One region of the Sphingomonas sp. GW821-FHT03E12 genome, then DNA from elsewhere that is predicted to be linked to it. Evidence: riboswitches for the same ligand, from Rfam matches in the RefSeq annotation. Region 1 holds a riboswitch; the other holds the start of a gene.
The links. A riboswitch is a leader RNA that binds a small molecule or an ion and turns the genes downstream of it on or off. The one in region 1 is predicted to bind cobalamin.

Region 1 (4,412 bases):
GGGGTGTGCGGAGCGAAGCTCCGCGCGGCCGCTGTGCAGCCGCTTACCCCTCACCAACCTGCGCTAGGCGCTGAAGCGCCAAGCTCCGGTATCCTCTCCCCCGAGGGGAGAGGACATTCGCCTTACGCCGCCACCGTCACTTCGGCACGCAGGGTACGGGCGGCGGCGACCATCGCGTCGATCGCCGGACGGACCTCTTCCCATTTGCGGGTCTTGAGGCCGCAATCGGGGTTCACCCAGAGCTGCGCGGGCTTGAGGTGCGCCTGAGCGAGCCGCATCAGCGCGACCATCTCTTCCTCGCCCGGTACGCGCGGGGCGTGGATGTCATAGACGCCCGGCCCGATCGCGGCGGGATAGTCATAGGCGGCGAAGCCCTCGAGCAATTCCATCTGCGAGCGCGCGGTCTCGATCGAGATCACATCGGTGTCCATCGCGCCGATCGAGGGCAGGATGTCGTTGAACTCCGAATAGCACATATGGGTGTGGATCTGGGTCGCGTCGGCAACTCCGGCGGCGGACAGGCGGAAGCAATCGACCGACCAGTCGAGATAATGCTGCCAGTCCTTGCGGCGCAGCGGCAGGCCTTCGCGCAGCGCCGCCTCGTCGATCTGGATCGCCTGGCAGCCCGCCGCCTCCAGATCCTGCACCTCGTCGCGGATCGCGAGCGCGATCTGGCGGCACGAGGCTTCGCGCGTCTGGTCGTCGCGGACGAAGCTCCAGTTGAGGATCGTCACCGGGCCGGTGAGCATGCCCTTGACCGGCTTGTCGGTGACGCTCTGCGCATAGCGCCACCATTCGACGGTCATCGGGTTTGGGCGCGAGACGTCGCCATAGAGGACCGGCGGACGGACGCAGCGCGAGCCGTAGCTCTGGACCCAGCCATTCACCGTGAAGGCGAAACCGGCGAGCTGCTCGCCGAAATACTGGACCATGTCGTTCCGCTCGAACTCGCCATGGACGAGCATGTCGATCCCGGCTTCCTCCTGCCAGCGGATCGCGCTCAGCGTCTCGGCGCGCAGGAACGCCTCATACGCCGCGGCGTCGAGATTGCCGCGATTATACTCGGCGCGGGCGCGGCGGACCTCGGCGGTCTGCGGGAAGGAGCCGATCGTGGTGGTCGGGAAGAGCGGGAGGTTCAGCACCTCCGCCTGCGCGGCGATGCGCGCCGGATGGGCGGAGCGGCGCTCGCGCATGTCGGGCGTGATCGCGGCGATGCGCGCGGCGACGGCGGTGTCGTGGATGCGCGGCGAGGTGCGGCGGTTGGCGGCGGCCTGTGATGACGCTTCCAGCTCCCCGGCGACGGCAGCGCGGCCCTCGTTGAGCGCGCGCTTGAGGATCGCCAGTTCCTCGACCTTCTGCACGGCGAAGGCGAGCCACTGCTTGACCTCGTCGTCGAGCTTGGTTTCCAGCCGGAGGTCCACGGGGACGTGGAGCAGCGAGCAGGACGGCGCGAGGATCAGGTCGCGCTCGGCCGCGAGTGGCCCGATCCGGTCGAGCAGCGCCGCGAGGTCGGCGCGCCAGATGTTGCGGCCGTCGATCACGCCGAGAGACAAAGCGAGCGTCTTCGGTGCGGCCTTGAGCACGGGCGCGAGCTGCTCGGGCGCGCGGACCAGATCGATGTGCAGGCCCGCGACCGGCAGCGCGGCGGCGAGGGTGAGATTGTCGCCGAGCCCGCCGAAATAGGTGGTCAGCATGATCTGCGGCGTCGCGCGCGCGAGCCGGGCATAGGCGCGGGTGAAGGCGCGGCGCTGCTGTTCGGTCAGGTCGGTGACGAGGATCGGCTCGTCGATCTGCACCCACTCCGCGCCGGCATGGGCGAGGTGGCCGAGGATCACGCCGTAAAGGCCGAGCAGCTCGTCGAGATAGTCGAAGGGATCGACGCCGCTGGCCTTGACCAGGCTGAGCCAGGTGACCGGGCCGAGCAGGACCGGGCGGGTCTCATAGCCCTGCGCCTTCGCCTCGCGATATTCCTCGACGATCTTGAGGCGGCCGAGCGCCAGCTTCTGGCCGGCGGTCAGTTCCGGGACGATATAATGGTAGTTGGTGTCGAACCATTTGGTCATCTCGCACGCGGTGAGGCTGTGCGAATGGGCGCAGCCTTCGTGGCTGCCGGTCGTGCCGCGGGCCATGGCGAAATAGGTGGCGAGCGTCGCCTCGCCATCCGCCGCACCGTAGCGGGCGGGGATCGCGCCGAGCATCACGCTCAAGTCGAGGACATGGTCGTAGAGCGAGAAATCGTTCGACGGCAGCCAGTCGGCGCCGAGCGCGGTCTGGCGTGCCCAGGCGGCGGTACGCAGGCCCGCTGCGGATTCGAGCAGGGCGGCTTCGCCGGTCTTGCCCGACCAGAAGGATTCGAGAGCGTGCTTCAATTCACGGCGCGGGCCGATGCGCGGAAAGCCGAGTGTGGCGATGGTGACGGTCATTGATCTTCTACCCCGAAGAAGGCGGGGAGAAGCCGGACGCGTGCGGGTCTGCACGGGCGGTAGGGAACCGGCCGCGCATTGCGCATGCGGCCAGACCGGGCACCCCGCCGGTGGACGTTATCGTGTCGCGGGCAGGTCTTCTGGCTCACGGGTCAATGCGGACGGTCTGGCCTTCCCGGGAAGCGAGCCTCCCAGTGACACGTATCGACCGCCGCTCTCCGCTTACAGTTGCGGGGGCAGCGCCGGAATTCAGTCCGAAGACTGGCACCGGCTTCCCATCTTAGCTCCGGCGCGGACAAGCCGGCCGCAGCACCTTCGACCCCATCAGCATCGCGCCGATGGGGCCGAGTGTCAAGCGTGATATAAAGACTTCTTTATATCTTTAATTGTCACTCGGGCCTTTCAGCTCGACGACATTGCCTTCGGGGTCGCGGATATAGATCGAAGGACCTTCGCCCTCGGCGCCGTAGCGCGGCCCTTCCTCAAGGATATCGACGCTATGGGCGGCGAGATGCGCGCCAAGTGCGTCCCGGTCGAACGGTTCGATCGCGAGTGCGAAATGGTCGAGGTTGCGGCCCTCCGCACCGGGCGCTGCGCCGCCTCGCGCGCCGAGCTTGCCGTCGAGCGTGACCAGATCGATCAGCGAGGCGCCCGCACGAAGCTGGTAGAGGCCGAGCTCGGGTTGTTCGCGCTCGTCGGTGCAGCCGAGGACGTCGTGATAGAAGGCCAGCATGCGCGGCAGATCGGCGACGCGCAGCACGATATGGTCGAGTCCGCGCATCGCGAAGGGTTGGGTCATGGCTCTCTCCTGTAGGGCGGCGGGCGCCGCCCGCGCTCAATGACGGAGATGATCGCGCAGTTCCATCCAGGCGGGCAATTTCCGGTCGAAACCGACGGTATGCAGCGGGCTGGACGAGGGGAGGGCGACGGTCGCGTAGCGGGTTGCGCCCAGCTGCTTCAGGCCGTGTTTCAGCGCGGTGCCGCCGTTGAAGGCGATGGTGCGCAGATCGGGCAAGGTCGTCGCAAGTGCGGCGATGTCGTTCGGGGCGATACCGCTGAGCGCCGCGTCGGTGCTGCCGGGCCGGTGCGCGGTGGCGACGACGTCCCACAGCCCGACATGTGCGTCGAGCAGCGCGGCAAGGCGATCGGGATAGGCGAAGGCAGTGAGGTCGCGATCGACCACTGCCGATATCAGCCGCCAGAACTGGTTCTGCGGATGCGCATAATATTGCCCCGCGGCGAGCGACCGGTCGCCTGGCAGGCTGCCGCAGATGAGGACGCGGACTGCGGGATCGACGACGGGCGGGAAGCTGGATTTGCGCGGAGTTGATTGCGTCACGCCATCGTCCTAGCATCCGGTGATGGCGCGCGCGATCACCCGCTATGCCGATTTCTGGCCCTATTATCTTCGCGAGCATGCGAAGGCGGAGACGCGGGCGTTGCACTATGCCGGAACAACGCTGACCTTCGTCGCGCTCGCGGCCGGTCTCTGGCTCAACAGCTGGTGGTTTCTCGCCGTCCCGCTCGCCGGCTACGGCTTTGCCTGGGCAGCGCATTTTGGGGTGGAGAAGAACCGGCCGGCCACCTTCACCTATCCGCTCTGGTCGCTGGTCAGCGACTATCGCATGTTCTTCTTGTGGCTGAGCGGGCGGCTCGGCCCGCATTTGCAGCGGGCCGGGGTCGCTTAGCGCTCCTTCAGCGACCGGCGCATTTCCTTCAACGCACGTTCCGTCGCTTCCTGCGCGACTTCGGCCGTTGCGAGCGCGACCTTGGCGCTCTTCATCGCGCGTTCGACATGGCGGTTCGCCCGCTCCGAGATGCGGTTGGACATCGCGCGCAGCTCGCCATCCATCGGGATGCGTTTGCCGTTAGCGCAATGCAGCGTGTCGTTGCTGATATTGATGTTGTCGCTCTTCGCCTCGTTCGCGCCATAGCCGCATTTCCGTGCGATCAGCGCCTTGTCCTCCGCGGTGACGATCGGTCCCTGCG
Region 2 (4,412 bases), on a different contig from region 1:
CCTTCGCCCATTCGCTTGAACTCGATCTCGTCGGGGAAACGGTCGAAGAAGCGCTTCTCGCCGGTGTCGATCGTGCCCTTCACGAACTGGACGATGCCGACCTTCATCCCGTGGCCGATCGATCGCGCGGCCATGCCGAAGGCGGAGGAGGATTTGCCCTTGCCGTTGCCGGTATGGACGATCAGCAGGCCCTTCTCGACCGTCTTGGTCGCGATCTTCTTGGCCTGCGCCGCCTGGATCTTCTTCATCCGCTCATTGTGCTCGGCGTCGGTCCGGGGCTTCATCGCATCTCTCCGTGAATGAGTAAGGGGAGGCGGATCGCGCCGCCTCCCCGAACGGGTCAGAACTTCAGGCGGATGCCGCCATAGGCGCTGCGGCCCAGGGCGTTCTTGCCATAGCTCATCTGATACTGCCGATCGAACAGGTTCACGACGCGGCCATAGACCTCGACATTGTCGGTGATCCCATAGGAAGCGAGCAGGTCGACGACTTCGTAGCCCTTGGTCGCGGGCGAAAAGCTGCTCGACGCGTTGCGGTCGCGGTGACGCAGGCGCGCGGTGACCGAGAACCGCTCGACCGGGGTGAGCGTGAGCGACGTGCTGCCCGAGAATTCGGGGCGGCGCAGGTCGCTCCACACGCCATTCGCGCGCTGCTCGGCGTTGAGATAGGTCAGGCTCTGGCGGAACGCGATCCAGTCCGCCGGACGCAGGTCGAATGCGACCTCGACGCCGGACTTGCGCGTCCGCCCGAAGTTCACATAGCAGCCAGGGGTGGGGGCGGTGCAATCGAACGCGATCTCGTTGCGGGTCTTCGCAAAGAAGTACGAGACCTGCGCGCTGAACGCGGAACCGAAGTCGAAATCGACACCGACATCGCCACCCTCGCTGGTCTCGACCTTGAGGCCGGCATAGCCATAGGTCGGGTCGAACAGCTGGTAGAGCCCCGGTGCCTTGGCGCCCGAGCCATAGCTCGCACGCAGCTTGACGTTGCCGCTGCCGATCAGGTTCTCGAGGACATAAGCGCCGGTGACGCGATAGGTGTCGAAGCTGCCGAAGCGGCTATTGTCGTCGATGCGCGCCGCGCCGGTGATGGTCAGCCCGCGCGCCGGACGCAGCGCCAGTTCGGCATAGGCCGACTTGGTCGTGATCTTGGCGTCGAACACCCCCGAGAAGGCGGTCACCTGATCGGTATATTCCTCCTCGTAATTACCGCCGACCGCGATGCCGAACACGCCGCCCTTGTCGTAGCTAGCGTTGACCGCGAGCACGTCCTTGGTGCCCTCGAAGAAGTCGCCGTCGGGACGGTACCAGGTGCCGAAGTAACGGCGCTGGGCGACGTAGCGGCTCGCCGTCGCGCTCGCGCGAAGCGCGCTGTCATCGCTGCGGTAGCTCGCCTGGCCCGCATAGGCCCATTCCTTCTTGCGCACTGTGTCGGTGCTGTCGGCATTGGTACCGTCCAGATCGGAGTGCGAATCCTGCCAGAAGCCGATCAGCTGCAGCTCGATATTCGACGTCGCCGCCACGCCGACGCGGCCGCTGAAGCCGTAGCGCCAATATTCGTCTTCCTCGACCGAAGTGCCGGTCGCCGGGTCGGCGAGCGAGGGGCCTTCATGCTTGTAGCCGCTGGCGGTCAGGCGGAAATCGACCACGCCCTTCTTGCCGATGATCGACGCCGCGCCGTTGAGCGTGTCGTGCGACCCGTATTCGCCCTGCGCATTGAACAGCAAGCCGTCGTCCTTGGCGCGCTTGGTGATGATGTTGACCACGCCGCCGATCGCGTCGGAACCGTAGAGCGAGCTCTGGTTGCCGCGCAGCACCTCGATCCGCGCGATATCCGCGGTGGTGAGGTGATCCGACTGATACTGGGTGCTGGTCGAGCTGGGGTCGCCCAGTTCGATGCCGTCGATCAGGAACAGCACCTGATCATTGTCCGATCCGCGGATGCTGACGCTCGTGGTGTCGCCGGGGCGGTCGGAGCTGATCTGAACGCCGGCCAGATCCTGGAAGACGTCCTTCACGAAGGTGATCTGGTCGCGCTGCAGGTCCTCGGCGGTGATGACGGTGACGGCGCTGCCGATTTCGCGCGCATTGAGCGGCACGCGGCTGGCGCTGACGATGACTTCGTCGTCGCCGGCGGGCGCCTGGTCCTGCGCGAACGCCGGGGTAGCGGCGCTGGCAAGCAGAAGGGTGAGATAGCGGTAATTCACTTTATAGTCCCCCCGCGTCGAGCAACTGAAAAGGCGGGGCCTGCCGTGTCAACGAACGGCCGGCACGCGCGTGCGGGCGGACGCTGGAGGCACCCGCACAAGCGTGACCGTGCGGCCCCGGCCGCATGGTTCGTCGCTCAGACGGAGAGAAACCGTGCCCTGGTCATTCCCTGGACCATGGCAAGAGCGACCCACACCGGCAGGTCTCCTGGCTCGCGGGTCATCGCTCGATGCACGGCCTTCCCGGACCTCAAGTCCAGTGGCTGCCCCCTCGAATGGGGAGCCAGCGCATCTCGCTCACCGCTTACAGTTGCAGGGACAGCCGCGGATTTGGATGGTCGCCCATCCGCACCGCATTCCCATTGAAGCCCCTCGCGGGGCACCGGCGCGATCAATCGGACGACCGGATTTCTCCCGGCGTCCGCGGGCGCCCCTACGCGCAATCGCAGCGAAAGCCAACGGGGAGTTTCAACGGCCGCGTTTGGGCAGCCGGAAGTCGGCAGGGGTGATCCCTGCGCGCTTCATCTTGTCGTACAGCGTCTTGCGCGGGAGCTGGAGCAGCTGGAGTGCGCGGTCGACCCGTCCGTTCGCGGCCTGCAGCGCCTCGCGCAACAGCATCTCCTCATAGCTGCGGACACGCTGGACCAGCCCTTCCTGTGCGTCGCTCTCCCACACGCTCTGCTCGGTCAGGCCAAGCACCGCGCTGAACGCGAAATTGCGCAATTCGCGGACATTGCCCGGCCAGTCATGGCCGATCAGATGGCGGCGGATCGTGTCGGTGATCCGGAAATCGCTGCGCCCCGCCTGCGCGGTCGCCTCCTGCACGAAGGCGGCGAACAGCAACGGGATGTCCGCGCGGCGCTCGCGCAGCGGCGGCAGCGACAGCCGCACGACGTTGAGGCGGAAATAGAGGTCGCGGCGGAATTCGCCTCGCTCGATCAGCACCTCCAGTCCTGGCTTGACCGATGCGATCACGCGCAGGTCGAGCGGGATGGGGCGCTCCTCGCCGAGTGGAAGCACCTCGCGTTCCTCGATCACGCGGAGCAGGCGCGATTGCACGGCAAGCGGCATGCCGTCGATATCGTCCAGGAACAGCGTTCCTTTGTCCGACGCTTCGATCCGCCCGGTGCGCGCGAAGCGGGCGCCCGGCACCGCATCGGCGGCGTGACCGAGCAGCTCGACCTCGGCATGCGCCTCGGGCAGCGCGGCGCAGTTGACCGCGACGAACGGGCGGGCGCTGCGCGGCGAGCCGCGGTGGAGCATCGCCGCGACCAGTTCCTTGCCGGTCCCGGTCTCGCCCTCGATCAGCACATCGATATCGGCGCGCGCGACCTGAGCGATCGTTTCGCGCAGCCGGACCATCGCCGGGCTGTCGCCGATCAGCGGGCTTTCGGTCCGCGCTGCCGTGTCCGCGCGCAGCCGGCGATTGTCGAGCACCAGCGCGCGCGCCGTCAGCGCCTTGCTTGCGGAGGCGGCGAGGTGCCCGGCGGCAAAAGGCTTGGCGAGGAAATCGAACGCGCCGTCCTGCAACGCGCGCACCGCCATCGGCACGTCCCCATGCCCCGTGATCAGGATCACCGGTATCTCCGGATCGATCGCGCGGATACGCTCGAAGAATTGCAGGCCGTCCATGCCGGGCATGCGGATGTCAGTGATCACGGCGCCTGCGAAGTCCGGGTTGATCGCGCCGAGTGCGGCCTGCGCGCTGGCGAAGGGCTGGACGGCGAGTCCGGCCAGCTCCAGCGTCTGCACATTCGCCTCACGCAGGGCCGCGTCGTCATCGACGAAGAGAATGAGCGGCTCAGCCATGCGCGCCCTCCGGCAGTTCGAGACGGAAGGCCGCGCCACCCAGCGAAGAGCCGGTCAGACTCAGCTCGCCGCCGAACTCGCGTGCGATATTGCGCGCGATCGGCAGGCCAAGACCGAGACCTTCGGCGCGGCCGGTGACGAAGGGCATGAACAGCTGATCGGCAAGCTCCGGCGCGACGCCGGAACCATTGTCGGCGACCTCGATCGCGATCCGCATATCCTCACGCGCCGTGGTGATGCGGATGACCGGCCTTTCTTGCCCCGCGAGCGCGTCGAGCGCGTTCTGGATCAGGTTGATGAGGATCTGTTCGAGCCGCACCCGATCGGCGGTGACGCGCAACGCTGCGGGGCCGGTGCGTTCAAGGACGACGCCCTGTGCACGCACCCGGTCGCCGAT

Region 2: another riboswitch for cobalamin. It lies ahead of AC07TU_RS16570 (TonB-dependent receptor plug domain-containing protein); the one in region 1 lies ahead of metE (5-methyltetrahydropteroyltriglutamate--homocysteine S-methyltransferase).

Annotation. Positions count from the first base shown of each region.
Region 1 covers NZ_JBWKUF010000002.1:237,952-242,363, forward strand. Annotated here, with positions in the region: gene metE (5-methyltetrahydropteroyltriglutamate--homocysteine S-methyltransferase) at 123-2,423, opposite strand; cobalamin riboswitch at 2,537-2,755, opposite strand; gene AC07TU_RS06600 (VOC family protein) at 2,806-3,222, opposite strand; gene AC07TU_RS06605 (DNA-deoxyinosine glycosylase) at 3,259-3,762, opposite strand; gene AC07TU_RS06610 (Mpo1-like protein) at 3,785-4,111, shown strand; gene AC07TU_RS06615 (hypothetical protein) at 4,108-4,412, opposite strand, start outside.
Region 2 covers NZ_JBWKUF010000004.1:687,708-692,119, forward strand. Annotated here, with positions in the region: gene cobO (cob(I)yrinic acid a,c-diamide adenosyltransferase) at 1-284, opposite strand, end outside; gene AC07TU_RS16570 (TonB-dependent receptor plug domain-containing protein) at 341-2,206, opposite strand; cobalamin riboswitch at 2,388-2,607, opposite strand; gene AC07TU_RS16575 (sigma-54-dependent transcriptional regulator) at 2,675-4,015, opposite strand; gene AC07TU_RS16580 (sensor histidine kinase) at 4,008-4,412, opposite strand, start outside.